Regions from separate parts of the Paenibacillus sp. SORGH_AS_0306 genome, predicted to be linked through region 3. Evidence: predicted binding sites of a transcription regulator. Region 3 holds the regulator's gene; each other region holds the start of a gene.
What was found. Region 3 encodes Rex, which represses fermentation and respiration genes when NADH is low (regulators of the CRP and FNR family bind a similar motif). Its sites were predicted from a motif close to TTGTGAAATATTTCACAA; they were not measured.
Positions count from the first base shown of each region.

Region 1 (11,350 bases), 2.1 Mb from region 3:
ACGATACCATCCACTTGACCTGCGTATCCATATATAATACCAGATTGCATCGCATGAACGGTATTGCGTCCTATCACTTTTTTAGGTTTTTCGAGTTCAATATTAGGTAATTTAGAAGCACGTTGATATAAAGCTTCTGTTGAAATACCAATTCCAGGTACAATCGCTCCACCTAAATAATCGCCTTTACTGTCTATACAATCAAATGTTGTCGCTGTGCCAAAATCAACCACAATCACCGGTCCACCGTATTTGGCAACGGCTGCTACTGCATTCACTATCCGATCTGCTCCTACTTCGCGCGGGTTCTCATAACGCAAGTTCAGACCGGTGCGTATGCCCGGTCCGACAATCATAGGAGTATGATGTAAATATTTTCTGCACATTTCTTCTAACGTGTTCATGATCGGAGGAACCACAGAAGAAATAATAATACCTTTAATATGATCTATTGCAATTTTAGACATTTGAAAAAGATTATGCACCATCACACCATACTCATCTGGTGTTGCTTGTCGATTCGTATTGATGCGGAAATGATGAAGCAATTGCTCTCCTTCATACACGCCTAGAACAATATTCGTATTCCCTATATCGATCACCACTATCAAAGTGCGTCACTCCCCTTTCTTCGCACCCAAATCCAGACTAATATCCAGATTTTCAAAAGAATACGTCAATCTCCCTACTGATATAATATCAACACCTGTGGCTGCCAAGTTATAAATAGTCTCTAAAGATACATTGCCTGATGCTTCGATTTTAACATGTGGTGCTTGTTGACGAATCATACGCACAGCTTCTTGCATACGTTCGGTCGGCATATTATCAAGCATAATGATATCTGCACCCACAGTCAAAGCTTCTTGCACTTGCTCTATACTTTCAGTCTCTACTTCAATCGTCATCGTATGGGGAATCTGTTGACGTGCAGAAGTCACAGCTTCTGTAATCCCGCCTGCTGCTTTGATATGATTGTCTTTAATCATAACGGCATCATATAATCCAAAACGATGATTATGCCCTCCACCAACACGTACTGCATATTTTTCAAGCATCCGATGTCCTGGTGTTGTTTTGCGTGTATCGACTAATCGTACTGGTAATTCTTGAATCGCATCTACATATTCACGAGTGCGAGTAGCGATCCCCGACATACGTTGCAATAGATTTAGCGCTAATCGCTCGCCTGTGAGCAGATGATGCGTGCTGCCTTCTACTTCTGCAATGATATCACCTTTGTGTAGCTTTTGTCCTTCTTGAGCAATAGGCTGAAAGGTTAGATCAGGATGAACGGTATGAAATACTAACTCTGCAATCGCCAGTCCAGCAAGTATACCGTCTTGCTTGGCATGAATAACAGCACGACTGATATGTCCTTGCGGAACGGTAGTCGCTGTGGTGATATCGCCAGCGCCTACATCTTCTTTGAGCCATAACTTGATCCATTCGATAAGATTTTCCTGATAACCATTAAACATCATCACTACTCTCCTTTGTTAGCTCTTGATCGATTTGTTGTAAAATATGTTGTTGCCACTGATCATCGTTACGTTCTGGAAAATCTTCTCGATAATGTCCGCCACGACTTTCTTCCCGGTAAAGAGCAGAACGCATAACGAGTAGCGCACAAGTTAGCATATTAGCCAGTTCTAGCGCTTCGCGACTATTTAGAGGATATTCGAAAATGACAGCTAATGCTTCAAGCTTATCGATTCCTTCTTGAAGAGACGATGCTGTGCGACGAAGCCCTGCGTGTTGCCCCATAATTCCCTGTAATTCTAAGCGCCAGCTAATCCACTGCTCAGTAGAGTTTGTGAATTCAGGTACATTCTTATCATAAAAAAGATTCGTTTTGGGCAAAACACAATCTGTGTTTGATATATCGATCGGATTCAGTTGCAGAATCTGCTGTACGACTCTTTTTCCAAACACAATCGCTTCAGATAATGAATTACTAGCTAATCGATTTGCTCCATGAATACCTGTAGAAGATACTTCACCACAAGCAAACAAGCGCTGCACACTGGTCGCTCCTTGCAGATCTGTTTTGATCCCACCCATCATATAATGAGCAGCTGGTGCTACGGGTATCCAATCTTGTGCAAGCTGTAGACCGTAACTCATACAGGTCTCATAAATCGTTGGAAAACGGTGTTTTAATACTTCTTCTGTCTCATGTGTAATATCCAGATATACAAAAGCACTATCTTCTTTTTCCATTTCACTCATAATCGCTCTAGCTACAATATCACGTGGCGCTAATTCTAGTAATGGATGATAATTTTTCATAAAAGCTTCGCCTTTGCGATTCCGTAAAATCGCCCCTTCTCCGCGCAACGCTTCTGAAATTAGAAACCGTGGTGCACCAGGATAACACAAAGCTGTCGGATGAAATTGAATAAATTCCATATCTCGCACCTGTGCTCCTGCACGATAGGCCATCGCTACTCCATCACCTGTAGCCACATCTGGGTTCGTTGTATATTGATATAATTGTCCGCTACCACCTGAACAAATCACTGTTGCTTCTGCTTGTACGTAGATCAGACTACCATCCGGTTGTTTGACGATAACGCCTTTACATTCATTGTGCTCTGTTATGAAATCAATAGCGAAATGTTCATCCCAGACTTCAATTCGAGGATGTTCAGCTACATGTTGAGATAGCGCTCGAACAATCTCATACCCTGTAGAATCACCATTGGCATGTAAAATACGACGATGACTATGCGCACCTTCTCTGGTCAACTCTAACTGCCCATCAATCGTATCAAATAAAGTCCCCAACCTTATCAGTTCTTGTACCCCTGCTGGCCCTTCTTGCACAAGCACATCTACCGCAGATGAAGAACAAAGCCCTGCTCCTGCCAGCAATGTATCTTGACGATGATATAGAGGAGAATCATCAGTGGATATTACTGCCGCAATCCCGCCTTGTGCATAACGGGTATTGCTTTCTAACAGCGATTTCTTAGTGATCATAAGAACGTGCTTATATTCACTTGCCAAAATAGCAGCAAATAACCCTGCAATTCCTGAACCTATAATAATAACATCTACTTGTTTGTGAATATATTCACTCAAATGATAATCGATCAGGCGATTTGGGATCATTATGGTTTCCTCTCAATCGTTCAAGATGAAGATACTTGTAGCATCCGTTCTAACGAAACACGAGCCTGATCAGCAACAACAGGCGGTACATAAATTTGTGGTTTCATATGTTCAAGACAATTCACTAATTTTTTTAAATTGTTCACTTTCATATTCGGGCATACTAAATATTTACTAGCAAAACGAAATGTTTTATCTGGACTATCTTTACGAAGCTGATAACCTGTACCGTCTTCTGTACCTACAATAAACTCCTGACAAGGCGATTCTTTGCAATATTTAATAATCGCTGTTGTACTGCCCACAAAGTCTCCTAAAGCTACCACATCTGGGCGACATTCAGGATGAACTACAAATTCAGACTGAGGGTATTTGGCTTTCATCTCCATCACGTCTTTGACTGTTAACATATCATGAGTATTACAGTAGCCTTCCCAGATAATCATTTTTTTGTCTGTATGCTGTTGTACATAATGCCCTAAGTTTTTATCAGGTACCCAGATAATTTCATCGGAATCTACAGATTGAATTACTTTAACAGCATTAGCAGAAGTACAGCAGATATCGGTTTCGGCTTTAATTTCAGCAGACGAATTGATATACGTTACTACTTTGGCATTGGGATGTTTTTCCTTTAAGCGACGCAATCCATCGACATTGACCATGTCCGCCATCGGACAACCTGCCCGTTCATCAGGAATAATCACTGTTTTGTTAGGTGCTAGAATCTTAGCACTTTCACCCATAAAATGAACTCCACAAAATACAATCGTATCGGCTTCAGTCTGAGCCGCTTTTTGCGCTAGCAAAAAAGAATCACCACGGAAATCAGCTACTTCTTGAATCTCATCTCGTTGATAATAATGAGCCAAAATAATTGCATTGCGTTCTTTTTTTAATTGTAAAAGACGTTCCCTGAGCTCTGCATCCCGTTCTGCTTTCTTTTCTAGTGCTAACGCTTCCATCGTAATCGCTCCTTTTCATTGTTTGAGATTCATTTCACAATGTTAGACAGACAAGTAGGTTCTAGGCCAGTAGAAGATTGCTGCTTAGAGAGTTTGTGAAAAATATCCCGTACTACAGTGTAAGTTGTGTCTAATTTGTGATCAATGTTCAACCAATAATGTACACAATCCTATAGTCACTTGTCAATCAGTGAATTAGAGCAAGGATTTCACGATACACAAAAAAGCCCGAAGATCATTATGATCTTCGGGCTTTGATATTTGTTGCATCTGTCATATTGATTAAGAAGTAGGTGTGCTTCCACCTGTTCCATTTGGTCCACGATCTTCGCCAGGACCATTGGTAGGGCTGTTTGGAATATCTCCGTCTTTACCTAATCCAGGTGTAGATGGAGTGTTGTCTTTTTCCAAACTCAAAGAACCACCGATGGTATCTACAGTAGGTTCGCCACCTTCTGGTGTTTCCCCTGAACCACTTGTGTTACCATCGCCATTTGTATCACTTAAAGATCCAGTTTCAATCAATTCTTTGATTTGTTCCAGATCCAATGTTTCTACTTCAAGCAATGTTTGAGCAATCAAATGCATTTCTCTTGAATGTTTTTGCAATAATTCACGACAACGTTCGTAAGATTCCGTAATAAAACGGTGCATTTCTTGATCGATCTCATAAGCGATTTTATCACTATAGTTTTGCTCGTGTCCGATATCACGACCCAAGAATACTTGACCTTGAGCAGTACCGAATTGCATTGGTCCAAGCTTCTCACTCATACCGTATTCAACGATCATGCTACGTACGATACTTGTTGCTTGCTGGAAATCACTATATGCTCCAGTACCAATCTCGCCGATAAATAATTCTTCAGCAACACGTCCACCAAGCAATCCAGTAACTTTATCCAACAATTCCTGTTTCGTTACAAGCATACGGTCTTCTTTAGGAAGCATAATAACATACCCGCCAGCACGTCCACGCGGTACGATTGTTACTTTGTGTACCATATCCGCATGCTCCAAGAAATAACCGACAATCGTATGACCCGCTTCATGATAAGCAACGATGCGTTTTTCACGATCACTAATAACACGACTACGTTTTTCTGTACCTACGATGATACGGTCAATCGCTTCATCAACCTCAGTCATCGAAATATCACGACGATTACGACGCGCAGCAAGCAATGCTGCTTCGTTCATCAAGTTCTCCAGATCTGCACCTGTAAAACCTGTTGTACGTTTCGCAATTGTATCCAATCTTACGTTAGATGTAAGTGGTTTGTTACGTGAGTGAACTTTCAGTACTGCTTCGCGACCTTTCACGTCTGGACGATCAACCGTAATTTGACGGTCAAAACGACCTGGACGTAACAATGCAGGATCCAAAATATCCGGACGGTTGGTTGCAGCTACGATAATAATACCTTCGTTCGCTCCAAAACCATCCATTTCAACAAGGAGTTGGTTCAACGTTTGTTCACGTTCGTCATGACCGCCACCAAGACCTGCGCCCCGTTGACGACCGACTGCATCAATCTCATCGATGAAAATAATACATGGTGCATTTTTCTTCGCATTTTCAAACAAATCACGTACACGCGACGCACCGACACCGACAAACATTTCCACGAAATCAGAACCGGAAATGCTGAAGAACGGAACGCCTGCTTCTCCTGCTACTGCACGAGCAAGCAATGTTTTACCTGTACCCGGAGGACCTACAAGAAGTACCCCTTTAGGAATACGAGCTCCAACTGCGTTAAACTTACGTGGATCTTTAAGGAAATCAACAACTTCGACGAGTTCTTGTTTCTCTTCGTCAGCCCCTGCTACATCCTCAAATGTAATTTTTTTCTTCTCTTCGTTATACAAGCGAGCACGACTCTTACCAAAGTTCATCACTTTGCCGCCGCCACCCTGAGCTTGATTGAAAAGGAAGAAGAATAGAATAAACATGATCACAAGCGGTATCATCGAAGTGATAAATGACAACCAAATACTGTCGCCTTCCATCGGCTTGATGGTTACTTGTGTACCCCCATTGTCACTAGCTGTTTCGATCTCGTTGATCGCCGCATCAGTGGCAGGGATGTAAGAAGAAAACGCATTAGATTTAGCATCTGCTGGTTTATTTTTGTATTCACCTGTAACCAAATAGGCATAGTTATCAAACTGAACCGTAACAGAGGAGACATTACCAGCAGCAAGTGCTGCTTTAAGCTGATCATATCTTGGATTATCGGTAGCTTCACTTCCGTCACTAACGTAACGAACAATGCCCACCACGACTAAAAAAAGAATTAAATAGAAACCCGAATTCCGGATGAACCGATTCATCCCCTACCTCCTCTCGAGACACTTAAATTATTTTACCATAGCAAGACTTACGTTCTCAATAGAGCGCGAAGTCAAATAACAGATATTACGGTGTCGGACAATATATCGACACTTGGATATGCCTGTTATCAGAGCATAGGTAATTAGTTTGAATAAATTGCCGGCTTTAAAATCCCAATGTAGGGTAGATTCCGGTATTTCTCAGCATAGTCTAGACCGTATCCAACGATAAAAGCATCCGGAATAACAAACCCGGTATAATCTGCTTCTAAGTCGACCGTTCTGCCTGCTGGCTTATCGAAAAGAGTAACTACACGTACGCTACTAGCACTACGACCGCGCAATACCTCCATAAGGTAACTAAGCGTGAGTCCACTGTCAATAATGTCTTCTACAATCAGTACGTCTCGACCTTCTACAGAAACGTCTAGATCTTTAATGATTTTGACAACGCCGGATGATTTGGTAGATGCTCCATAACTGGATACCGCCATAAAATCAATCTCAAGCGGTACATCGATCCGCTTAACCAGATCCGCCATAAATACAAAAGCACCTTTTAATACACAAATCACAAGCGGGTTGCGACCCTTGTAATCTTCACTTAGCTTATTGCCAAGTTCTAAAATCTTCTGTTGAATCTCTTCTTCACTGATGAGTACTTCTTCAATGTCATTGCGCAACTTGGTTGAACCTCCTACATTATACTTATCAAGCCGAATCGACGATAATCAAACATTTTCTTCAGTTTTTATTCGCCTCATATGTACTACACAAGAAGTACCCGGGTGTATCAAGGCTGATCCCGAACGTCGAATTCCTGGAATCCATAGCACTTGACCGTGCACATCAGCCACTAAAGGCAAAGTATTACGCTGAGATAATGGTATTTTCTCATCGATAAAAAGATTTTTAACTTTCTTGGTACCGCCTTTTTCGTTCAGTTTGAACACATCGCCTGGACGGCGAGAACGCAAACAAAGCGGAAAAGTCAGTAAATCCGCATCAAACCATGCTTCTTCCAAAGAAAGTTCCATCTGATCTGAATCATTCCTACTCCATGGTAATAATCGGATATCTAATTGCTCTTTAGCAAAAGGAATAGATATCACTTCATTAGTACACAAAATCGGAATACAATATGGTTCATAAAGCTTTGGTGTACCTCGTGTCAACTGGATATGCTGATACTCGCGGCGACAAATAACTTTATCCCCAATATCCAGACTCCAAGTCGTGAGGTCACTTTGCATAATCTGCCCCCGAACCATCTCAATTTTGGAAAAATCAAATTGTTCGTAAGATGGTGACAGATAACTCAATATTAGTTTAATCAACCTCCGTTGTAAAGCGACATGCACTTCGACGAAAGAAGCAACTTCAAATGAAAACGATCCTTCTTCTTCTTTAACCAATTCCGCGTATAACGTCCCTGTTTCCTCTTGAATATAATCATTTTCAGTTCCGACAATTTCAGCAAGCCTTCCCAGAGACGGTACAAGCTGCTCATTAAATTGCTCTAAAAATGGTAAAACATCCAGTCGAATACGGTTACGCGTATACTTGCGGTGAAGATTACTGCTATCTGTAATATACCCAAAATGGCATTCTTCACAGGCATGAATCAAGGTCGTCTTGTATATACGTAAGAACGGACGTATAAGTTCCACATTTTTTTCAGTTCTTCGCATTTTTATTCCGCTTAATCCCTCTGCCCCTGCTCCGCGCAATATTCGCATCAATACCGTCTCCGCTTGATCATCCAAATGATGAGCCAGTGCGATAGAATGTGCTGACCATTTGGTAGCGATTCGATGCAAAAAATCATACCGTAATGTACGGGCTGCTTCTTGTGGCCCTTGACCGGTTTGCTCTATATACGCAGGAGTACTGACTTCCTCCAACTCAAAAGCAATCCCTAGATCAGAAGCAATTTGCTGAACCACCTGCGCTTCTTGAGCAGACTCTTCGGGTCGAAATCCATGATTCAGGTGAGCACAGATGAGCGTCCACTGATATTCATCGGATAAAGCATGCAAAACATGAAGTAGCGCCACAGAATCAGGGCCGCCTGAAACAGCGACAACTATCGTATCGCCTCTAGACCAGAGCTTCTGTTCATGTACAAGTGTTCTGACATGCTCTAGCAACGATTGCCATGTCTGTCCACTCATCGTCACTCTCTCCGTTTCTTGATCGTTTTTTACTTTTTAAAAAATAAAGCAATAAATAACGCAATACTCAAAATGATAATAGACCAGATAAACGCATTTTTTAAACGGCGGGTCACCGGATCACCATCCGTGGATTTACTACTCAAAAAGCGTGAGCCACCGACTGCTTTCCACATATGATAAGCTTCGCCGGTACTTTTAAATTCTCCACGCAAAGCGCGTTTTAACCAATCTGCATATAATGTCAATCCAGGTGTCCGATCGATCAGTGACACAAGATCAGCAACACTTCGTATTTGTGGCAATTGAGTAGCTATGATTTGTTGTAATCCCGGCTCGTTAAATAACTTGATACACATCACAGCAAAAGCAAATAGATCATACGCGTAATCACCTGTGCGATTGCCTGCTTTCCAGAATTTGCGATCATACCATTCTGTAAATTGATGCAGACTTCGCCCTGCTTGTATCGCCCCACCATAATCGATAAGTTCTACCTGTCCTTCGTCTGTAATAATCACGTGCTCAGCTTTTAAGTCACCAAATACCCAATTGGCTTCATGCAATTCACGTAAAATATCAAGCACACCTAAGCCTGCTTTACCGAGATTTTCACTGCCTTTTGCGCGAAGGAAGTTAGTTAATGTCTGACCTTTTACATATTTCATCACATAAAAAGGAATAATTAATCCGTCTTCTTCATAATCATCCGCATCATACAGATAACGATTCACCTGATTTTTTCCTGTTTCTTTCCAATGCTTATGTAAAGAAAAAAGAAGTTTGATCTCGGATTGTAACGTACGATTGTAAGTGCCCATTTTCAAAGCGTACAGATTGCCGTTCACTATAGCAGACACTAAATAAACGGTTCCATTGGTTCCGTTGCCCAGTACACGTTGCACCATATACTGTTGTCCTCTAGTTCTTCCGCTAATCATAGTACCTGGCGGCAATTCCGAATTAGTTGATATTGACACCGGGCTTCTCCTTCTCCTCTGAGGGCAGTCTAGATTTAGTGTACCATACCTATAGCAAAAAAACCGCAGATGCCAGGGCACCTACGGTCATTATTGATATGTTCTATATGCAAGGTAAGGATTAACTACGCTTGGCACCACGGCCTCCACGCTTGGATTCCGTATTTTTTTTGAGTGAAGAAATGCGTTCCTCACTATCTTTCATGAAGCGTGTCAATTTATCATCAAACGAAGGCTTGCCAACTGCTGGCTTGTTGAAAGAACGACCTCCACGATCACCGCCACCGCCGCGATTAAATCCGCCGCCGCCTCCAGAACGCTCTCCGCCATCTCTACCGCCGCCACCGCTGTTGCGTTGCTCAAAGCTACGCTCTGGACGAGGTGGTCTAGAAGATGGTGCTGGTTCTGCTGGTTTGTCAACTGCTTGTTTGATCGAAAGTCCGATTTTACCGTCTTTGTCTACATTGATGACTTTAACAGTAACGACGTCGCCCATTTTAAGATGGTCATTAACGTCTTTTACATAGTTGTCGGCAATTTCCGAGATGTGAACAAGACCAGTGACACCTCCCGACAAATCTACAAATGCTCCAAAGTGTGTTATTCCTGTCACTTTGCCTTCTAACTTGGTGCCCACTTCAATTGCCATAGAGTAAAATAATCCTCCCTTAAAATATACAGTAAAATCCCTTACGGATTACAATCTGCGTTGATTAAATTATAACGGAAGCCGAAAATAAGGTCAACTCACTAATACTCAGTTTTACGACTTATTTCACTTCATTATTCATTTACTGTCTGTTGCCTCTGTTGCCCAAATCGGTGTTTCGCCTGGTAAATACATACCATATTGCTTACGAGCGACTTGTCCGATATATTCCGGGTCTTCCAATCGCTTCACTTCACTTTGCGATTGAGCAAATGCTGCATCTGCTTGTTGCTTCTGTACTTGATGCTGAGTGAGTTCTTCTTTTTTCTCCGCTAAATGTATAGATTGCATAATGAACGTATACATCGCCCAGCCTAGGAATAACACCATGAAAAGCATCCAAATCCGTAGCCGTCTGCGCGCCCCATTGTTTCCCTGAGATGACTGATTATTTGTTTTGTAGTTACCGCTTCGAATCGGCGTAGGTTTTGAGTTCATTGGGTTGCCTCCTTGATGGTCTGTCGTCATTACATCGCTAACATTACATTTTAATTAACATTACCACAAAATAACGATTTGTAACACTTTGTCGACAAATTAAAAGAAAAAACAAAAAAGGCTGTCTCCAAGTCCGAAGACGTGAAGACAGCCTTTTTCAATAACAAGCAACCCGTGTATGATTGGATATTCACCAACATTAATCTCTAGAAAAAATATCATCCTGTCTTACGATAGGCTCTTCTTTGAGCAATGTATACATCGTTGCTGCTTCTTCTTTGCGCGTACTATCCGCCAAACGTTCTACTTGTACAGTGACTAGCTTTTGTCCAAACTGAACTGTAATCTCGTCACCGACTTTGAGCGTAGCACTAGGCTTGGCTTCACGTCCATTCAACAGGACTCGTCCCTGCTCGGACACATCTTTTGCCACAGTACGGCGCTTGATCAGTCTCGATACTTTCAGGAATTTGTCCAGACGCATTAGTTTACCGCTTCTTTAAGCTTGTTGCCTGCTTTGAATGCAGGAACATTGGATTCCGCAATGTTGATTTCTTCACCTGTTTGCGGGTTGCGTCCGGTACGAGCTGCACGTTTGCGAGTTTCAAACGTACCAAAACCGATCAATTG
Region 1 covers NZ_JAUTBP010000001.1:4,622,140-4,633,489, reverse strand. The annotation lists gene QE450_RS20485 (type III pantothenate kinase) at 1-611, opposite strand, end outside; gene nadC (carboxylating nicotinate-nucleotide diphosphorylase) at 618-1,484, opposite strand; gene nadB (L-aspartate oxidase) at 1,474-3,117, opposite strand; gene nadA (quinolinate synthase NadA) at 3,138-4,082, opposite strand; gene ftsH (ATP-dependent zinc metalloprotease FtsH) at 4,365-6,419, opposite strand; gene hpt (hypoxanthine phosphoribosyltransferase) at 6,563-7,102, opposite strand; gene tilS (tRNA lysidine(34) synthetase TilS) at 7,151-8,593, opposite strand; gene QE450_RS20450 (protein kinase domain-containing protein) at 8,623-9,573, opposite strand; gene QE450_RS20445 (S1 domain-containing RNA-binding protein) at 9,695-10,222, opposite strand; gene QE450_RS20440 (FtsB family cell division protein) at 10,361-10,720, opposite strand; gene QE450_RS20435 (RNA-binding S4 domain-containing protein) at 10,920-11,204, opposite strand; gene QE450_RS20430 (HU family DNA-binding protein) at 11,204-11,350, opposite strand, start outside.
Region 1: nadA (quinolinate synthase NadA) is a predicted target of Rex. The motif match lies at 4,105-4,122, and genes of this name have one in related genera.

Region 2 (11,350 bases), 1.4 Mb from region 3:
TGGAAAGCAAGACAATTGGACGTGTTCTCTTTGGGAGATGAGACAGCTACAGGGCTGGGCTCACATCTGAATATACAAAGAATGATATTGTTAGTCGTTGCGGTAGCGATTAGCGCCGCTTGTGTAGCAGTGAGTGGAGGGATTGGATTTATTGGTCTACTTGGTCCGCATATTGCTCGTCGTCTGGTAGGGCCTCGTTATGAGCATGTGATTCCGGTATCTGCATTGATCGGCGCTGTACTGTTGCTAACAGCAGATATGGTCGGTCGATCACTATTGCAAAATTCTGAAATTCCCGCAGGGGTGATGGTCGCTATTATTGGTGCACCATACTTCTTATACTTATTAGCACGTTCCAAAGCATAACAGTAAATGATATGCGCAGTATTACCAAGCAAAATATAAAATGAATAAGTTGTGTCGCTGTTGCTAATGATGAATGGTAATCGTTCAATATAAGATTGAAAATACAGAGTGAAGTCAGGTGTATCATACATCGGGTTCACTGAAAAGGGTGGATAACAATGGTTCGTTTAATGACGTCTAAGCTTGATATTGCATATGAAGATCGTTTGATTGTACAAGACTTGAGTGTACAGATTCCTCAAGGACAGATTACAGCATTAGTCGGAGCCAATGGTTCAGGCAAATCAACGATACTGAAAACGATGGCACGTATTATGCAACCCAAATCGGGAGCAGTATTACTGGACGGCAAATCGATCCATAAACAATCTACTCGTGAAATTGCCAAGCAATTAGCCATTTTGCCTCAGAATCCGACAAAGCACCTGAAGGATTAACTGTCACTGAATTGGTATCGTACGGACGTTTTCCTTATCAAAAAGGATTCGGTTCGATGAAAGCAGAAGATAAAGCGATGGTAGAATGGGCTATCGAAGCGACAGGTATGGTCGATTTCTATGATCGTCCTATCGATCAGCTATCCGGTGGTCAGCGTCAACGTGCCTGGATTGCAATGGCACTTGCACAAGATACCGAGATTTTATTTTTGGATGAGCCGACGACCTTTTTAGATATGGCGCATCAATTAGAAGTACTGCAATTGTTAGAAAAGCTGAATGCTGACTCTCAACGTACCATTGTGATGGTTGTGCATGATCTGAACCATGCGTCTCGTTATGCTCATCATATGATCGCGATCAAAAATGGTAAAGCGGTAGCAGAAGGAACACCAGTAGAAGTGGTTTCTTGTGATGTGCTTCGTAACGTATTTGGTATCGAAGCGGATATCGTTACAGATCCGCGCAGTGGAGTGCCTTTGTGTCTGCCTTATGCGCTAGAAGGTCATATTGCTGAAGCAGTACAAAAAGAACAACAAGTGAGCGAAGTTCGTCATCAACATGCCATGCGTATAGCACACAACTAATAATAGAATACTAGTAGGTATATCAAATCAGTAGTTTTCTTCTTGTATAGGAGAGAATTACTGATTTTTTTGTGCAAAATAAAAAAGCAAAATCGTATAAAAATGATTTTGCTTTTACAATAGAAAATGATCGAAAGACGAATTTGCAAAATAATATCTACGATCTGTTTAAGGCCACAACTGCTGATGTGTCCATTGCCCATCATGGAGAATATACTGATAACGTGTATGTTTGCGATCAGGATCGGCTTGCCAGAATTCGATCTCTTGAGCATGAACAGCAAATAGTCGCCAGTTCGGTGTCACGACATCAGGATCTTGTTCGATCTTTTGCTCTTGCATAGCAACCGAGCGTTCCAATTCTTCTTCGCTTGCTAAAGGTTGGCTCTGGCGTTCTGTCATTGCAACAGCACGTGCGATAGGGGAACGTCTTCTCAAATCGATAGCTCCTGCTTCAAGTCCCATATCTTCCGCTATACCTCGAATACGAATCTGTCTACCTAACTCTGGCCAGTAGAATGTTAGTGCTACCTTTGGATTATGCTGGATATGTTGACCTTTCTGACTTTCTAAGCCAGTAGCAAAATAAAACGAATCGTCTTTAGCTTCTTTAATAATCAATACACGTGCATCTGGAAAACCATCCGAATCGACAGTAGAAATAGTCATCGCATGCGGTTCTTTAACCTTCATTTCAATAGCTAATTTCATCCAATTTAAAAAGAGATCTGTCGGACAATCCGGTAGAGATTGAGTATCCCATGTAGGGAAAGGGCCAGATAAAGCTTTCAAACCACGCAAGATATTGCTTGATTGTGCACTCATATTACTAACCACCTCTATATCTAATTTGTTCTCACTATAACATAACCAATGTATAGCAAATAAACCCGATAATCAAAAATGGCATACTAGAAACATATCTATATATAACTTTATAAAACTTTGTGAAAATATGAACAAATTGCGAACTTATCGTAAACCTCTTGTAATGTGATAAAAATCACAATATAATAGCAACACAAGGTGAATTAATTCACAACTTAAACAAAACGAAAAAAGACCATATTAAAAAATAGAACAGTCAGCTAGAAGATGGACAGATAGAGAAACTACACACTTCTCTTACTCCTAACATCTTAATTCACCTGAATGTGACTTGTCGGATAGTTAGCACAGACTGTACACCATTGGATAAGAAGAATTTACAATAATAAAAATACAGATTTATCAGGAGGAACAAACCATGAAAGTAGCTGTTATAGGATGTACTCACGCAGGAACTGCCGCTGTTGTTAATACCGCTAAATTATACCCGGATGCTGAGATCACTGTGTATGAACGTAACGATAATATCTCATTTCTATCTTGCGGGATTGCGTTATATGTAGGTGGCGTTGTTAATGATCCAGACGGATTATTTTACTCTTCTCCAGATCAATTAGCTGCTCTAGGAGTAACGACTAAAATGTTGCATGAAGTGACAGCGATAGATACAGACAACAAAACATTGAAAGCTCGTGACCTGACTACAGGTATTGAACTTACAGATACGTATGACAAATTAATTATGACTACTGGTTCTTGGCCGATCGTTCCTAAATTTGAAGGGATCGAACTGGATAACATTTTACTTTGCAAAAACTACAATCACTCGAATACGATTATTGAAAAAGCACAACATGCTAAAAACATCGTCGTTGTCGGTGCAGGTTATATCGGTGTTGAACTGGTAGAAGCATTCCAAATGAATGGTAAACAAGTTACTTTGATCGATGCTGAAGAACGTATTTTGAGCAAATATCTTGACCCTGAATTTACAGATCGTACCGAAGAGTCTCTACAAGAACATGGCATTGAACTTGCGCTATCTGAGAAAGTGGTAAAATTCACAGGTGAAGATGGTAAAGTCACAACAGTCGTTACTGACAAAGCGACACACGAAGCAGATATGGTGATCTTATGTATCGGATTCCGTCCGAATACTGAATTGCTTAAAGGACAAGTCGATATGTTAGTCAATGGTGCAATCTTAGTCGACAAATATATGCAAACAAGCAAAAAAGATGTATTCGCTGCTGGAGATAGCTGTGCGATCTTCTACAATCCTACAGGTAAACACGCCTATATTCCTTTAGCTACCAATGCAGTACGTATGGGTACACTTGTTGCTCGTAATCTAGTACAACCGACTAATGAATATATGGGAACCCAAGGAACATCTGGTATCAAAATTTACGAAGATAATATTGCATGCACAGGAATGACTGAGACAGCCGCTCGTGAAGCAGGCTTGAATGTAGAAACAAGCACCATGCACGATCACTACCGTCCAGAATTTATGCCGACACATGAGACAGTGACCTTGAAAGTAGTCTATGAAAAAGAAACACGCCGTATCTTAGGTGCACAATTGATGTCTAAAGTCGACTTAACTCAATCGATCAATACGATCTCTGTCTGTATCCAAAATCAAATGACAGTCGATCAATTAGCCTTTATCGACTTCTTCTTCCAACCACATTACAACAAACCGTGGAACTACTTGAATACAGTAGGGTTGCAAGCATTAGCACCAATTCAGACGCAACAAGAAGTTCACGCTTAATTAAAGAAGAACAAAGTAAATGTGTATCATGGCAAGCTCCTATTTATCATTATAAAAGTCTACCCCTAAACAAAGCCTGTACAGTTCCCCCACTGTACAGGCTTTTGTGCTTAATTTCACAAAACTTTTCGCAAAGTGACATTTGTTACTTTTTTCACAAAGTAGTTGTATTAAAATTGAAATATGAAAAGGTAATTTAATTATGCGGAAATAGATGCTTACAAGGGGGATGCAACACATGGCTTATTACAAACCACAACAGATTGCAATGAATACGATTGAGACTGGAATTATCAAAGCCAAGTCGACATGGATACAGATGTTAGTACTTGGCTTTTTGGGTGGAGCTTTTATTGCATTAGGGTTTTTGTTAGATATTCGAGTGATCGCCAATACACCTGAATCCTGGGGAAGTTTTGCTAACTTTATCGGGGCGGCATTGTTCCCTGTAGGATTGATTCTGGTACTTGTAGCTGGTGGAGAATTGTTAACCGGTAATATGATGGCTGTTCCATTAGCGCGGATGGCAAAGCGGATCAGTACAGTAGAAGTTGCCCGTAATTTACTAGCTATTACAGTAGCCAATCTATTAGGTGCTTTATTTGTCGCTTACTTCTTCGGGCATGTAGTAGGGTTAACCGAGACAGGTCCTTACTTAACCAAAACGGTAGAAATGGCAGGGCACAAGTTAGAAGGAAGCTTTGCACAGATGTTCTTATCCGGGATCGGTTGTAACTGGTTGGTGGCTCTGGCTGTCTGGTTATCCTATAGCGCAGATAGTATCAGTGGTAAAATACTAGGAATCTGGTTCCCAACGATGGCATTTGTCGCTATCGGATTTCAGCACGTTGTCGCTAATATGTTTTTGATTCCAGCCGCAATCTTTGCAGGGTATTATTCTTGGGATATGTATTTTATGAACTTTATTCCAGTATGGCTAGGTAATCTAACCGGTGGAGCGGTTTTCGTAGCAGGAATTTATTTCACAGCTTATATCAAAAAAGAAAACCAACTAACACCTGCCGGTTCAGGACATGCTCAACATAACGAACCTACTGTTTCAACGATGCCAGCAGTATCGGCTACATCAGCATTACCTTTACAACATAGCGATCAAGCGCATTGATATAGCAAAATAAAAAAAGGTCTCCTTCTTATGGAAGACCTTTTTTTGATTTTCAAATATTAAATTTGCTCATACAAAATCTTAAATGAAAAAACTTCATTTTTTATTAAAATAAAATACAATAAAACCTAATAGAAAAATAGAAGTAACCACGATCGCTGGTTTGATTCTCAAGGAACTTTTATTGTTTATAGGTAGATTTGTGACTCCTCCATCTGAAACTGGTTCATTAGATATAGCAGCTATTTTTGATCTCTGTTCTTGCGATGAAATAATCTTTGCAATAAAATCCTCAGAGTTAAAGACATCAAAAGCATTCATATTATTAAGCATACTATCTTTTAAAAGAGCTACTTTTTCTACGGTATCTTTTTTAGTAACTAGTGCAATGATCTGATTAGCTCCATCGTACAAAACTTTACTATCTTTATTATAACCAATTAAGCTTTTAGCTTTTTTAATTTGATTAGCAAAATCAGTATCTGTAGAAAATTGAGTAATTTCATTATAATCAGGTGCACGATCTGCAAAAGCAATAGCCTTGCTTCTATTATTACTTTCAATTACAAATAAATATCCATTAAATTGTAAAAAATTATCTAATGACGATGATTTATTATGAACATCATTTTTCACATGGTTAGCCGTATTAATCATATAGACAGAATATCCATCACCTAATTCTGTCTTTTGGTCTGTTCCCTTATTTACGATACTATTGTTTTTAGAGTTTTTTGTAAGTATATCTAGCTCAGTCTTTTGCTTTTTTAAATCCTCTTTAATAGCTCCTTCGATGCTAGAAGGTATTGAAGACGCAAATGCTGATATAGGTATTAACAACAAAATCATTGTTAATAATATAGCTTTCTTAAACATGTATGTTCCTCCTCTTTTATTTATTTTATATATATTGAATCTATGGATCTGTCCCAATGGAAAGAAGAGTTATTTACAAAATCGTTATAAAGGTTCTTTACAATATGTTTATTATAAGTCGATTGTTTTAAATACATAATTAGAAAAATTACTGTATACTTACACTTTTAACGAATATAATCTAAGATTTGTTCCACTACAATCTCCGAAAGAGCAGGTGATATTTTTGCATATTCAAGAACTATCCCTAGATCACAATGTACCGCAGATTGGAGTATTTTTAGATCAGCATAATATGAATAATGATCTTCATATCCCTGATTATGAAAGTATTCCTTTCTCACTGGCTGCTTATGAAGGGGAACAATACATCGGTGGAGTGACAGGGGCTATGGCATGGGGGTTACTCTATATTCGATATCTGGCGGTTGATCCTGCATATAGAGGTCAGGGCGTTGGAGCGAAGTTGTTACAAGCGATTGAAGATCAAGCAAGACAACAGGGCGCTACCATAAGTGAATTGACGACGATGAGCTGGCAAGCTCCGCATTTTTATATGAAATATGGATATGTGATCTTTGGAGAAATAAAAGATATTCCGATCAAAGGACAATCGAAAATATACTTACAAAAATATTTATAAATAAGTATTACAAATGGAAAAATATTATATATTTATAAATATGTAATATATTAAGGTTGATATTGGGTAATAGAGAGAGAACGTGAATCTCATACTGATTGATCAGGAGCGTAAAAATGAATAACCGGAGCAAGTGGAGTATACGTTACCAGGAATTAGAAGTTGAAAATATTCATTTGAAATCTTTAATAGATGAACATCTTGAATATCGCAACCTTGCTGAACAAACGTTACGACACAATGCTGAATTTCTTGCGATGTTGAGTCATGAGATTCGCACGTCGATGAATGCTATTTTGTCATTGACTGCACTACTCGAACAGACTTCGGTCAATACAGAACAGCGCTATTATTTGGATTTAATGAATACTAGCAATGTCACATTAGTGGCGTTAGTGAACAATATATTGGATTTGAGTAAAATGGAAGCAGGTAAGATGCAACTGGATCATGATCCTTTTGATCTGATTAATGTTATAGAAGATTTGCTCTATTCTGTTTCTCCGCGTGCTTTTCAAAAAGAGGTTGAAGTGATTCTTGCTATTGAATCGGAGATTCCTTTATTTGTGATGGGGGATGCGCTTAAAGTAAGACAAATGATTATGAATCTGGTGCAAAATTCGATTAAATTCACACATAAAGGCGAGATACAGATATCATTACTAATGCTTGAATCTGCTGTAGAACTGGCTTCAGTACAAATCATTATTCGTGATACAGGGATTGGAATGTCGGCAACACAGCTATCTCATCTTTTTCATAATTATAGTCAGGTTCATAAGTCGGATGATCATCATTACGGCGGAACAGGGTTAGGATTAGCTATTACAAAGCAGTTGATTGAATTAATGAATGGAAAGATCGAAGTGAAAAGTGAAGTCGATATAGGAACAGAGATAAGTATCGTATTCAATTTTAAAAAATATATGGAAGTGCCTGCCATTCCCTTCAAAAAAGATCTATTATCACTGATGAATGTGATGGTACTGGATCAAAATAAAACCAGTAGTCAATTAATCTGTAATCTGCTGATAGAATGGGGAGCTAGCGTAACATATCGATTGGAAATGAATGAGGAATTTTTTGAAGACATTCAAGAGAGTACGTATGACCTGATTCTAATCGATCTGCGTACGATCAACCCACATTTGTGGGAACGCGAAAAAGCAAATTTGAAAAAACAACCATTGGCTGTATTAGCTCCTCTGGGCGATAAAGTGGAAGGTGAATTTAAAGATATGTTTAAAGCGGTGATCACTAAGCCTATTCGCAAGCTTCACTTACTCAATGGTGTATTAGCTGTAGAGATCGATTAACATCAAAAAACTGCTGTACGATTCATCTTGACTGAATACGTATAGCAGTTTTTTTGTACTTTTATTTTTTGGCTTTCGCAAGGATCGTATTTAACAAATGTAGTTTACGGATCGGTTTGGTAATAATCGTCTGAAATAACGCTCTAAATTCACCTTCTATTTTGTTGCCAAGTGGGGCAAGCAAAAATAGCGGTTTATCTTGTAACATCTTTTGGTGATGTTCCCACGCCTCCATATCAATACTATCCAGATCCAGTAGACAGACATCGAAATGTTCATGTTGAATCGTATTAAAAAACACATCATTCATTTCTGAGATCACACTAACATCTGCGCCCCAATCAGACAACATCATCGAAATTAACTCCAGGCTAGTTGTATTATTGTCTATTAACAAGATGCGTACATCTTTAAGTACATCCTTTTCAAAAGGAATAGAAGGCAGATCAGTATATCGTTCAAATTCAATACTGACACTAAATTCAGAACCGACATCTTTTTTGCTAGTGACTTCCACTGTACCTTTCATCAATTCGACAAGGCTTTTAGTAATCGCAAGCCCTAGCCCTGTACCTCCGTATTGATGATGTTCGTTATTATGATGAACCTGTACATAGTTTTCAAATAATTGCGTTAGTTGCTCCTCAGACATCCCAATCCCTGTATCACGAATAGAAATTTTAACAGTAAGATTTTGCTCATCTTCTACCGGAGAAAGCAATAATAGCGATACCAGTATTTCACCTTCGTGTGTGAATTTAACTGCATTTTGTAATAAATTCATAATCACTTGCCTGATTTTGAGTGCATCTCCGATCACAAACAAAGGAATATCTGACTCAATATCAAGAATCACTTCTACATTGTTTTTGAACGCTTTGGGAGATAGGGCATAGACCAGATCTTCAATCGTATTTATCAAGTCAAAAGGATGTTTTTCGATCATCATATGACCGGATTCTAATTTACTGATATCTAGCAAATTATCGACAAGAGCCATTAGTGCATCACTACTGGATTCCAAAATATTAACATAATGTTGTTGATCTTCTTCTAAGGTGGTTTGTTTTAATAAATCGGTCATCGTGACAATACCGTTCATAGGTGTTCTGATTTCATGACTAAGCATAGCGATAAATTCTGTTTTCTGTTTTAACGCTTGCTCCGAAAGAACGATCACTTGTTGCTGATTATACGATTGTAAACGTAACTTGATAACTTCTAATTCTAATTCTCGTTGCTGTTTAATCGTTTCTATTGTGTCTTTCATACGCAACACCTCGATTGGCTTAGATTCATAATAGAATCGAAATATAGTCTTATCTATTTTATCATCTGTTATATACGTTATTGTTAACTAATTTATTATAAACTAATTTAATGAATCATATCCATATTTGAAAAAAACAGACAATAAGCCGAAAAAAGGCACTCTAGTCAGAATCAACAAGAGTGCCTTTTATAAGATTAGACTATTTTATACGAAAGGTATAAAAGGGGAAACAGTAATTACATTGATTTTGTTAATGTAATTTCACCAGTAGATTTATTCCATTTAACATCCCAACCTAGCAATTCAGTGATGGAGCGTAAAGGAACCATTGTTCTACCGTTGCTATCTACCATAGATACTGCTTCGATTTTTTGAGTTTTACCGTTAACATCAACAGTGTTTTTACCAACCCAGAATTTCATTGTATCTTTACCAGCCATTACTGTAACTTGACCAGCAGATTTATCCCAAGCTACTTTAGCGCCAATACCTTCTGCAAGGTAACGCAATGGAATGTACGTTGTACCGTTTTTCACCATAGGCATTGTATCCATTGTTGTCATTTTGTCGCCAACTTTAAGTTGTTTGCTGTTTAATTTCATCCATACTTTCATCATAGAAGCATCTTTAGCAGGTGTTGCTGGTTTAGCTGGCATAGGTTTAGCAGCAGTCATTTTGAATTTATCAGGGTATTGTTTTACAATTGCGCCACCCAAAGCTTCGCCGATACCGAACATTGTTTTGAATCCTTCACGATCTGCTTTGTATGCAGCTTCATATTTCTTAGCAGCATAGTTATCGATAACCATTTGAACTTGACCTTCATGAGCGACTAATGCTTTTTTAGCAGCAGCTGCAGGCAAGTTGTTTGCTGTTGCTGTACCTAAGAAAGTAGAGAATTCTGTTGTGAAATCACTAATACGATCTTTTACAGCTTGTAGAGATGTTTTGTCACCTTTTTTCAATGCTGTTACATAATCACTTTGTGCTTTGATGTGGTTGGTTACCCAGATTTTTTCGAACTGGTTACCACCTTCTGCACCATAGATCGAAGTGATTGCTTTTTTGAATGCTGCTGTGTTGCTAGCTTCTGCTTTGATCAATGCTGCAGAATCTTTATCTTCGCCATTGTATTGTTTTTGCATTTGCAATACAGACAATGCAAAGTGTTCTGCTGCTAATTGGTTTAGTGCAGAGCGTAGGTCAGCTGCTGGTGTATCTACAGAACCGTTGTTGAATTTAGCAGGATTTTGAGCAACGATTGCTCCTGATAGCGCTTTACTTACTGTGAACATTGTAGCGAAACCTTCACGATATTCTGTGTAAGCACCTGTGTAATCGCCAGCTACATATTTTTCAAATACGTCTTGTACTTGATCTTCATGTAGACGAAGAGCTTGAGCAGCCGCTTTTTGTGGCAATTTGCCTTCTGTAGCTGTTGCTAGGAATTTAGAGAACTCATCTACAAAGCTTTGTACTTGAGCTTCTGCTTTTTTGATAGCGGCTTTGTTGTCCATTTTAGTTGCTTTTACCAAGTTGTCTGTGTATTTGTTGTGAGCACGGAAAATTCGTTCAAATTCAGCCGCGCCTGCTTTACCGTAGATTGCTTCGATAGCAGGTTGCATATCTAGCGCATTTTGATCTAATGCATCGTATGCTTGTTTAGCATCAGGTGCACCTTCGTATGCTTTAGTCATTGCAACAACAGCTAATGCGAAATGCTCGGAAAGTAAGTAATCAAGTCCTGCACGAAGGTCAGCAGCTTTTGTGCTAACTGTAGGAGTCGCTGTTGTTGGTGTTGCTGCGAATGCTCCTGTTGTTGGAAGAAGTAAAGAAAGACTTAATGCGGGTACAATTAGTTTTTGAATTTTCATAAGTAAGCTCCCTTTGTATTTACATTTTTTTGTGTGTATCAAATGTTGCCGTCCATACACAGATGAACGAAAGATAATTGGTTTTGGATCACTTTATTTATTTTTTTATTTCAAAAGCGAGGCTGAAGCGAAGTCATATCATGCTCTCATTGCAGTCATGACGACTGTTTCTTTATCATACGTTCCTGACCTTGCTACCCGATCACCAGCCCCACTGTAGTAGAATAATGAACTTACCTTTTTT
Region 2 covers NZ_JAUTBP010000001.1:3,954,969-3,966,318, reverse strand. The annotation lists gene QE450_RS17490 (FecCD family ABC transporter permease) at 1-366, shown strand, start outside; partial or broken gene QE450_RS17485 (ABC transporter ATP-binding protein) at 525-1,390, shown strand; gene QE450_RS17480 (pyridoxine/pyridoxamine 5'-phosphate oxidase) at 1,559-2,215, opposite strand; gene QE450_RS17475 (FAD-dependent oxidoreductase) at 2,637-3,998, shown strand; gene QE450_RS17470 (formate/nitrite transporter family protein) at 4,237-5,124, shown strand; gene QE450_RS17465 (hypothetical protein) at 5,221-6,000, opposite strand; gene QE450_RS17460 (GNAT family N-acetyltransferase) at 6,227-6,643, shown strand; gene QE450_RS17455 (sensor histidine kinase) at 6,760-7,959, shown strand; gene QE450_RS17450 (ATP-binding protein) at 8,021-9,229, opposite strand; gene QE450_RS17445 (copper amine oxidase N-terminal domain-containing protein) at 9,469-11,106, opposite strand.
Region 2: QE450_RS17470 (formate/nitrite transporter family protein) is a predicted target of Rex. The motif match lies at 4,103-4,120, and genes of this name have one in related genera.

Region 3 (11,350 bases):
TACCACCGTTACCGATATGGCAAGTGATTACTTTAAGCTCTTTTAACGGACGTTTAAGGTATTCAGCCGCTGCAAGACTTACATAATAATGAGACGTGCCGTGGAATCCATAACGACGTACTTTATGTTTTTTGTAAAGTACTTTAGGAATAGCATACAAATATGCTTTTTCAGGCATCGTTTGGTGGAATGCTGTATCAAATACAACAACCTGTGGTACGTCAGGCATATTCAACTCAACCGCTTCAATCCCCATGATATGAGCAGGGTTATGAAGAGGAGCAAGATCGAATAAGCGACGAATTTCTTTTTTCACATCTTTGTCTACAAGCACAGATTCTTTAAATGATTCTGCCCCTTGTACTACACGGTGACCTACAGCATCAATTTCGTCTACAGATTGCATAACACCGTGTTTTGCATCTGTTAAGCTTTCGAGTACACGACGAATCGCAATTGTATGATCTAGAATTTCGCTTACAGTATTGTATTCTTCGCCGCCTGTAGGCTCATGAACAAGGATAGAAGAATCCATTCCGATTCGTTCTACGCGTCCTTTGGCTAGAACACTTTCGTCTGTCATGTTGTACAACTGGTATTTTAGAGAAGAACTACCTGCATTAATTACGAGTACTTTCATATCCGGTCACCATCCTTGTCATACTTGAAGAATCCTTCGCCTGTTTTCACGCCAAGACTACCTGCACGAACCAATTTTTTTCAAAATGATCGCTGGACGATATTTCAACTCTCCGTATTCGCGGAACATACGCTCAAGTGCTGCATTTACTGAATCTAGTCCAAAACGGTCAGCCATTTCAAGCGGGCCATATTGGAATTGGTAACCAATGCGCATCGAATCATCGATATCTTCAGCAGAAGCTACGCCTTCTTCAAGTACATGCAATGCTTCATTGATCAATAAACAAATAATACGGCTTGTTACAAATCCAGGAGATTCGTAAACCATGATTCCGCGTTTGTTTACTGTTTGCTCAATAAAGTTTTTTGTCACTTCAAATGTTTGATCGGATGTACGAAGACCACGAATGATTTCTACAAGATCAATTTTGGATACTGGATAAATAAAGTGCATTCCAATAACACGTTCTGGATACATCGTTGAACTTGCAAGTTCTGTTAAGCTCAGTGTAGATGTGTTACTTGCTAGAATAACGCTGCTTGGACATACTTGGTCCAATTGAGCAAATACTTCTTTTTTCGCTTCTGGATCTTCACTGATTGTTTCAATAACAAGTTCACATGTACCCAGATCTGCAAAATGAGTCACTTTAGTGATTTTGGACAAAATCAATTTTTTCTCTGCTTGAGTCAATGCCCATTTTTCCATTTGCTTGTCTAGACTTGTCTCAATCATATCCCAAGCATGGTTCAGCTTGTCCTGTGTTTTCTCAACAAGTAATACCTCGATGCCTTTTTTAGCAAGCATTTCAGAAATACCTTGTCCCATTGTACCGCCGCCGATAACGCCGACTTTTTTAAAATTCATGGTTTCTTTCCACCCTTCCAATATTCATAAAGTGTACAGACTATATATGCTCAGCCTATATCCTTTGAAGCCTTCTATTCGTTGTTGTGTCTTCTCTAGCTTGCCTTTATACAAAATACATAGATACTTCAAAATCAATCTTGTGTACTTGCGTATTGAAGCTGAAAAAATCAAAACATAATGTCAGGCTTTGATATACTCTCCAACATCTAATAATAGCGTAGCGCAGGCAAAAAGTAAAAAAAAAGTACCAGCATTTTAAATTATGCTGGTACATTTGAACTTTTATTGAACTGTTGTCGAAATTGTTCGCCGGATAACACTTCTTCTTTTAACAAAATGTCTAAAGATGTGTCAAAAATAAGGCGACGACTATCTAGAATTTCTTTGGTACGTCTGGTTAAATCTTCTAAAATTGCATTATTTTCTTTCATAATTTGTTCTTTAGGAACCATATTCATACTGACGATGCCAAGCTTGGTAAGACCGGATTCCATCATTGTCTGAACAATATTGAGCGCTTGATCGAAATCGCCTCTAGAACCTGTACTGCGTCCTTCATAATACATTTCTTCAGCAGCAGCTCCGCCGAGAGCAATCATAATTTGCTCTTCCAAAAATGGCTTCGTATACAAGTATTGCTCTTGTGCAGGGTTGTGACGTACATAACCTAGTGCTTGTCCACGTGGACTAAGTGCGACTTGCCCTACACTACCCGGACGAACTACTTCTGCCATAATCGCATGTCCTAGTTCATGAATCGCTACACGACGTTTTTCTTCAATACTGGATTCACGATCTGTTTTTTCACCCATCATAACTTTATCAATCGCCATCGATAAATGACTTTGTAAAATATGATCTGCATTTTGACGCATCGCATAAATAGCGCCTTCATTCATTACACTTTCCAATTGAGCACCAGAGAAACCATACGCTTCTTCTGCTAATTTATCTAGATCGGTTTCTTTTGCAAGCGGTTTGTTTGCTGCATGAAGTTCCAAAATGTGTTTACGACCTTTTTTATCAGGTAGATCCACTTGAATATGACGATCAAAACGACCTGGACGTAACAATGCACTATCCAGCATCTCTTTACGGTTGGTAGCAGCAATAATCAAAATACGTGGTGCTTCATTGCTATAAATTCCATCCATTTCGGTCAACAACTGATTCAGCGTCTGATCATACTCTCGTTGTTGTCCACCTTCACGTTTACCACCAATAACATCTATTTCATCGATAAAAATAATCGCGCTTTGCTTATTTTCTTTGGCAGCACGTGTACGAGCATCTTTGAACAAATCACGAATACGTCCTGCACCAACACCAACATACATTTCTACAAATTCACTACCAGACGCACTGACAAATACAGAATCAGTATAATGAGCAGCAGCTTTGGCCATCAATGTTTTACCTGTCCCCGGAGGACCTGTAAGCAGTATTCCTTTTAACGGACGAATTCCGAATTTGTTCATTTCATCATGACGTACTAGAAAATCAAGAGCTTCACGTAATTCACGCTTCGCATTATCCTGACCACCAATTTGTTCAAATGTTAATTTAAGCGGGCCATTTTTTTTACGTTTACGTTCTTGCGCAGCACCGACCGCTAAGCCACCACGCATTTGCATCACCAAGAATGTTCCACCTACTAGAGCAGCAATCAATAACAACGGTAAAATATTATATCCTACAAAAATAAGAAAAATTAACAAGACCGGCACAAATCCAACAACAATCTCTTTTGTCCATTTAGGCATTAGGCGCTTCCTCCTGTGACTTGAGAATTACGTGGCAAAATCAGGAATTTGCTTCCCTTCCCATTGCTCAAAGATACGTATACGTTACGTTCATCCATTTCTGCTTTAACTTGAATATTTTTATTTTGTTGCATGATACTTTCAACAGTTTCCGGAATTTCAGTATATTTTTGTGTAGCCATTGCTTGAGAAACAGAGAACATTGCATTTTCCCATACTTTGTCGAGTTCTGTATTCGAGTGATCTGTTACTTCTAATTGGAGTGTACGTGTACCCCAGATATCGGTTCCTTGCTTATTCAAAGTCTGTACCAAACCACCTAAATCTGCAGAAGGAGCAAGATCGAGTTTCAACATGACTTCTTTTGGGTTAATACTAATATGAGAGGCATTTACCCCAGGATAGTTCTGTACAATTTTCGTAAGCGGACTGTAGAGAGTCAACTGACGATACGTAAACCATCCACCAAATAATACAGTGGCAGATACGATGACTGTTATAAAAATAGGCATGACACGGAGTTTCATATACGTCCTCCTTTAATGTAGTAAACACGGTGTACATAACAACATATATTTTACTTCGGTATTTTAGCGCCTATCGGTAACAGTAAATAGATAGGTTTTTTGGTGTGTTTACAATTATTCATCTATATATAGTATATCATACGTGTTTTTTGATTTCTAATACCGCTACTTTTAGATACCAGAGTAGCGGTATTTTTATTTATTTATGCCTTTCTTAGTAGAATTTAAATCGGCTCTAACAAAACCCCTACCCTTTGTCGATAATGCCTTTATAATCTTGTCACATTTTGTCTTTATTTTAGATAATGCACAAAATGTAAACGTTATATTCGTTTGAAAATGACTAGTATGGAGGTTAGATAATGCGCCTATGGTTTAAGTATCCCCCTATTTTGTTGGTAGTAGCTCTTTTTATGTTTATGGCAGGTTGTTCTGCAACTTCATCTGTAAGTCCTAATTCCTCAACTTCTACTGCATCTACTTCCACTACTACTGAAGCAACACCCACAACTACGACTAACACAACTACAACAGGAAAAGTCACTATTGGAGTATCTATCCCAGATATGAATGACCGTTTTATCAGTTATGTAGCAGCCGGCATGGAAAGTTATGCCAAAAAACATCCTGATGTGAATGTAATTTATGCTGATGCCAAAAATGATGCTTCTACTCAACTTCAACAAATCAAAGAATTTATTGCGCAAGATGTCAAAGCTATTGCTTTTCTACCGATGGACCCCTCGATTTCAAAAACGATTGTTGATCTAGCCAATCAAGCGAATATCCCGATTGTGGCCGTCAATCGTACTTTCAAAGAATTAGATACTCTCACTTCTTATGTAGGTTCAGATTCATTAACCGCTGGTAAGCTTCAAATGAATGAAGTCGCCAAACTTTTGGGCGGAAAAGGCAATATTGCTATTATGGATGGCGATATGGGTAGCGATGCACAGGTTAACCGCACCCAGGGAAATAAAGACGTTATCGCTAAATACCCTAATATGAAAATTGTTTTTGAAGAAACAGCGAATTATGATCGCGCTAAAAGTATGGCACTAATGGCCAAATGGTTAGCATCCGGTCAACAAATTGATGCGGTTGTTGCCAATAATGATGAAATGATTATTGGGGCTATTCTCGCAACTCAAATTAATGGAAAAGATCAAAATATTGTATTTGCAGGTGTAGATGGTACGATGGATGCTTTGAATTTTATGAAAGCTAATAAATTAAAAGTTACCGTTTTTCAAAATGCATCTGCTCAAGGTAGTCAAGGTCTTCAAACAGCAATAGAAGCTGCTAATGGTAAACAAGTTCCTAAAGAAATCAGCATTCCTTATGAACTGATTACCCCAGCTAATGAAGAAAAGTATATAGCGAAATGGAAATAAGTATATATGAAGGAGTGGTCTGCGATGCGTCTATCTATCCTGCATAAGCTTTTAGCTGGATTTCTTGCTATTGCTCTTATTGCTGGCTGTGCGGGAGTGATCTATATTATGTCTCTTCAACAAATTCAGCAATCGATGAGTACAATTTTGGATCGTTATGTCACTCTAAAATCACAAGCAGATAATTTGAAATTTTATGCTACTACTCAAAATGGATATATGCAGACCTATATGCTGAGTCGCGATTCGTACTATGGTTCTCAATTATTAAGTACGAATGATCAGACGACCAAACTTTTGAATGAGATGAAAAGCTTAGTCGTCTCCAAAGAAGATACCGCTCAATTAGATTATATGCTGAAAATGAACGAGTATTACAAAACCCACGCTCAAGAACTGTTCAACCTGCCTCCTGCTCAAGTGGATCAATCTTATCTTGATGTGATTACCAGTGTTATTCCTGTAGGAAGTATTATTGTTAAGTTTGCTCAACAATTTTCAGATCAACAAGATGCTTTGATGACGGCTGCCAAAGATGAAAATACACAAAAAATAGCACATGTTCGCCAGCTAGCTATCGCAATCAGCATCATTAACTTCGCATTAGCGATTATTATTGGCATCTTTATTTCACGTCTTATCTCCAAACCATTACAAAAATTAAGTAAAGCAGCCAAATCTATTTCTACAGGGGATCTCAATATTGAAGATGTAAATGTTAAGCAAAAAGATGAATTAGGGGAGTTAGCGGTTTCCTTTAATAGTATGAAAAATAACTTGCGTCATCTTGTTCATGAAATTAATGATAATGCTTCGCACGTTATTACGATTTCTAAAGATGTTGCTAGTGGTACGTCTGAAACAGGTAAAGCTGCTGAACACGTTGCAGACATTATGTCTGATCTATCTAACAGTACACAGGATCAAGTTAAAATTGTAGAAGGTGGATTACAAACTGTCTATGATGTTAATAAAGATATTCAGCAGATTGATCAAAGTAGCCAGCAAGCGATGAGCGTTGCGCAACAAGCACAAAGTCAAGCGCTACTCGGTAATCAAGAAATAGTACATGTTATGAACCAAATGGATCAAATTCATCAACGTATGAGTAAATTGGAAGTGATTATTTCTTCGTTAAACAAACGCTCTGGAGAAATTGAAGAAATCAATAATGCAATTTCTTCGATTGCAGCTCAGACGGGTCTTCTTTCTCTCAATGCAGCAATTGAAGCTGCACGTGCAGGTGAACACGGACGTGGATTTGCTGTAGTTACTTCCGAAATCCGTAAACTTTCTAACGAAACCAATGAATCCGTAGATCGGGTGAGAGCACTTGTCAATGCTATTCAAAGTGAAACAAAAGGTGCTACCGAATCGGTGGAAAACATGGTTAAAGAAGTAAGTCAAGGTATTGCTGCGGCTCATTCTGTAGGTAATTTGTTTAATACCATTAAATCTCTAACCGATCATACCACTTCTGAAATTAAAGAAGTGACTGATTCTATCCATCATTTATCTGAACATTCACAGAAGATTGTCAAATCTATGGAAAATATCTCAAGCTTGACCGATCATGTTGCTTCTAACACTGAAAGCGTAAGTGCAGCTACAGAAGAACAATTAGCTTTTTTGGAAGAAAGTACAGCTCATACCGCCACACTTCATTCTATGGCTGAGAAATTACAAAATACGGTACTGCAATTCCGCTTATAATCTATGTTTAATTAACAAAAAAGCATGATCTTTGGATTCAGTATATGAATTCCTTAGATCATGCTTTTTTATATGGTTTGAGCTTGATGATGTTATTCTTGCCCTGTTCCTTTTAAAGTTGCAGGCAATTCCATAGGTCCACCTAATTTGGTTCCATCACGGAAATTGTAGAAAAGATAATAATAACGTTCATTCAGTTTGGCAAAAACTTGCCATGCGTATTTTCCATTATATGAGCCAGGTACAATTCGTACAGCTTCTGCTCCAGGCAAATCTTTTTGCAAAAGATCGGTGGCGGCTTGATAGGATACTGTACCTGCTGTTTTCTCAACATGCACTGCATTAGCTCCTTCTGCTACCGAACCGTCTATATTAAATTTGACCCAGACCATTAGATCTTCTTGTGCTGTATTTTTACCTTCTACGACCCAATACGTTGAACTATCTGTCCAGACGGAATTAAACGTACGCGTCACAGATACAATATCTGCTTTTTCCTGTGCGCTATTAATAGCCAGTTGTTCTTTACTCCATGGCTTTGCCATTACATGCACATAAAATTGATTTACACCTAATATCAGCAATCCTACTACAACGATAATGATTGCAATCCACTTGCCACTTCCCAAATTTCGCAAAACACGCCATCCTTTCCTGTCGACTTCCAGTTAGCGTTTAAGCAAACCTTCAAAAGCACTTTGGGCTTCATGACGAATTTTTTCTTCATCCAATGTTAATGATATACCGTCTTTGATCAATTGCTTACCGTCTACCCATACATGCAATACATCTTTAGCAGATGCAGAATAGATCGTATGTGAAATAAAATCAGTACGTGGTAAAAAATGCGGTTGATCTACATTAAGTGCTGTAATATCAGCTTTCATTCCTACAGCGAATGTACCTACATCATTCAAAAATACAGATCTTGCACCGTATTCAGTACCCATTTTCAATGCTTCTAATGCAGGCACAGCTGTTGGATCGCCGGATACTCCTTTATGAATAAGAGCAGCCAAACGCATTTCTTCAAACATATCTAGATTGTTATTACTTGCAGGGCCATCTGTTCCCAAAGACACAACAACGCCTGCACGCAACAGATCCGGTACACGCGCTACACCACTTGCTAATTTGAGGTTACTGCCCGGGTTATGAGAGATCGCTACTTTATTCTCAGCAAGTACTTCGATCTCTTCATCATTCAAATGAACAGCATGAGCTAACAATGCTGGACGAGTGAAAAATCCTAATTTCTCCAAATGAGCTACAGGACGTAGTCCATAATCTGTAACGTTTAATTGAACTTCTGCTAGTGTCTCAGACATATGTGTATGCAGCGGCAAATCCAAATCATGAGCTGCTTGTACAAATTGTTCGATGTATGCAGGTGGACAAGTATACGGTGCATGTGGAGACATCATCGTTGTAATACGTCCATTCGCTTGACCATGCCAATCACGTGCAAAGTCGATTGATTGTTTTAGCTTTTGCTTTTGTTCTTCTTCTGAACACAAGCCGATTACACCACGCATCAATACTGCACGCATACCCGATTGTTCTACCACTTCGGCTACACGTTCTGAGCGATCATACATATCGAGGAATGTAGTTGTACCGCCTTTTAACATTTCTAATACAGACAGAGCAGTTCCCCAGTATACATCGTCACTTGTAAATTTCGCTTCCATCGGCCACATTTTTTCTTGTAACCATACTTGTAGAGCAAGATCATCTCCATATCCACGTAACAACGACATCGCTGCATGACCATGACTGTTGACTAGACCCGGAATAAAAAACAAATGATTGCCATCTACTACGGTTGTGTCTTCTTCGATCACAGGTTCTTCTTCTCCAAGATACGTAATCCATCCATCTTCAATCACCATATGTCCAAAAAGCATTGATTTCTCTTCGCTCATTACAGCAAACATACCGTTTTTGATGACCCATTTGTTCGAGGTGTTATTCATTAGTTTCATGTTCCTTTCCATCTTCCAGATAATAGGCAAGGCTTAATAAATCCGTTGTAAAATCAGCAGTATGCACACGAATATGCGGTGGAGCTTTCAAAATAATCGGTGCAAAGTTCAAAATAGCCTCAACCCCTGCTTCAATTAACTGATCCGCTACACGCTGTGCTTCAACATTAGGCACTGTAACAATTCCGATACGAATACTTCTCGCTTTGACTGTAATTCCAAGTTCATCAATAGGCTGTACGACTAATGTATTGATTAAAGAGCCTACTTTCGAATCATTAGAATCAAACACAGCTACGATTTTCATTGTTTCTTTTAGATACATATTATAGTTAGAAAGGGCATGCCCTAGATTACCAGCGCCTACAAGTGCCACATTGATTTGTTGATCTAATTTTAAAATATGACGTATTTTCTCAATCAAATACGATACATCATAACCGATCCCTTTACGTCCAAAATCTCCAAAATAAGCTAAATCTTTGCGAATTTGTGCTGGATTCAAGTCTAGTTTTTGTCCCAGTTCTTGCGAAGACACTGTAGGAACTTCACGTGTGTGAAGTTCGTTCAGATATCTAAGGTATACAGGTAGTCTTCGCACGACTGCTTCTGATATTTTGTCGGATTTCATGCTTGCTCCCCCTCTTGATTTACAGTTTCCTTTTCAGGTTCGGCCTGGCTAAGCCATTCTGTAATACGGGGTACCATCTGCTCTGTCGGCATATGTTCCATTTTGGGACCGGGCAATGAATATAGAAAATGCTTGCCATAATAGGACTCGATCACACGAGTGTCATAGACAATAACGATTCCCCGATCACTAGATGTCCGTACTAATCTACCAAAACCTTGTTTGAAACGGATAACTGCTTGCGGTACAGATAATTTCATAAATGGATTTTTCTTTTCTTTTTTCAGCCGTTCACTTTTGGCTTCAAGCAGTGGATGATTAGGCGGTTGAAAAGGTAAACGTACGATCGCCAGACAGGTTAACGCTTCGCCTGGAATATCGACCCCTTCCCAGAAGCTACTTGTACCCAGCAACACCGAAGCGGAACGCTCTTGGAATCTTCGAGTGAGCTTGGTACGACTTCCTCCATCGACCCCTTGTCCAAATACTGCAATATCGCTATGTGATAACTTCTCTTTCAATGGCTCATACACCTGCTTGAGCATCCGATAAGAGGTAAATAACACCATCATTCGTCCATTGGTCGCTTTGGCAGTCTCCGCTAATGAGTTCGCTAACGTATCTACAAAGAACGCATCACCAACACTGCCTTTGACACTTGGAAAATCTCGCGGAATTAACAACAGCGATTGCTCACGATAATTGAAAGGTGAAGATAACTGTTCGGTCATCAATCGACCTTCTTTTTCCGCCTCTACAAGCCCTAACTGTTCAATCATATATTGGAATTTCTTTTCTATTGATAATGTCGCTGATGTCAAAATAATACTTTTCTTTTTATCAAAAAAGTACTCTTTCAATTGCTTGCTCACATCAACCGGTACAGCATACATCTGTAAAGACTTGCTACGGTAATTCCCATTAGCTTCATACCAGTAGACCGTATCTGTACTTTCCAGCTTCACAAATTGACGCAGATCATCTCGTACCACTGTTAAGTCTTTGAATAGACCTGATACGTCTGTTACCAGACTATCTGTGCCTAACTGCTCATCGCTGTCTTTGATCTGATTCATCACTTGCTCGCCTTTACGAATCAACTGGCTCAGTCCGATATGAATCTGATTCTCAAGCTCTGTAATCACATTCCATTCGGTCGGTTGCTTGTCTGGTAAAAGACGAAGTGTAAACTGCCCGGCTTCACCAGGAGCGGCATCACTACGCTGAGGTAACAAAGCAAATAGTAACTCGCTCAATTTATCCCAGTTTTCTTTGACATCTACAATTTCAGGATATAGATTATCAATCGCTATCGCCCAATCCATACCACGTTCATTGCCAGAAGAGCCTAATTGTTGACGCAAAATCGCTAACTGACCATTTTTGCTGTCTTTGAACAATCGTAACAGTGGATGAACCAATGTGAAATATTTCATATGCATACCCAAGTGCTTGCCTGCGACATCTTCTAGATGATGTGCTTCATCAATAACCAAGCGATCATAAGCAGGTAACAATTGATGTCCTGCTTTGACATCGGTAAATAATTTCGAGTGATTGGTAATGACTACATCTGCTGTACCTGCTTCATGCTTCGCACGATGGTAAAAACATTTGCGGAACCATGGACATGCACGACCCAGACAAGAATCGGTATCACTGGCTACCGTTTCCCAGAAGTCAGCACCACGATTACCCATATTGAGTTCTTCATCATCGCCAGTTTCTGTCGCATTTAACCAGACAATCATTTGAGCTGCAATCAATACATCTTCTTTAGGGCTTTGAAATTCTTTTGTATTTATTTTATGCTCAAATTTGCGC
Region 3 covers NZ_JAUTBP010000001.1:2,527,791-2,539,140, forward strand. The annotation lists gene QE450_RS10900 (acetate kinase) at 1-640, opposite strand, end outside; partial or broken gene QE450_RS10905 (3-hydroxyacyl-CoA dehydrogenase family protein) at 637-1,510, opposite strand; gene QE450_RS10910 (AAA family ATPase) at 1,774-3,276, opposite strand; gene QE450_RS10915 (hypothetical protein) at 3,276-3,803, opposite strand; gene QE450_RS10920 (sugar ABC transporter substrate-binding protein) at 4,166-5,197, shown strand; gene QE450_RS10925 (methyl-accepting chemotaxis protein) at 5,222-6,910, shown strand; gene QE450_RS10930 (cell wall elongation regulator TseB-like domain-containing protein) at 7,003-7,548, opposite strand; gene QE450_RS10935 (amidohydrolase) at 7,579-8,886, opposite strand; gene QE450_RS10940 (redox-sensing transcriptional repressor Rex) at 8,879-9,526, opposite strand; gene dinG (ATP-dependent DNA helicase DinG) at 9,523-11,350, opposite strand, start outside.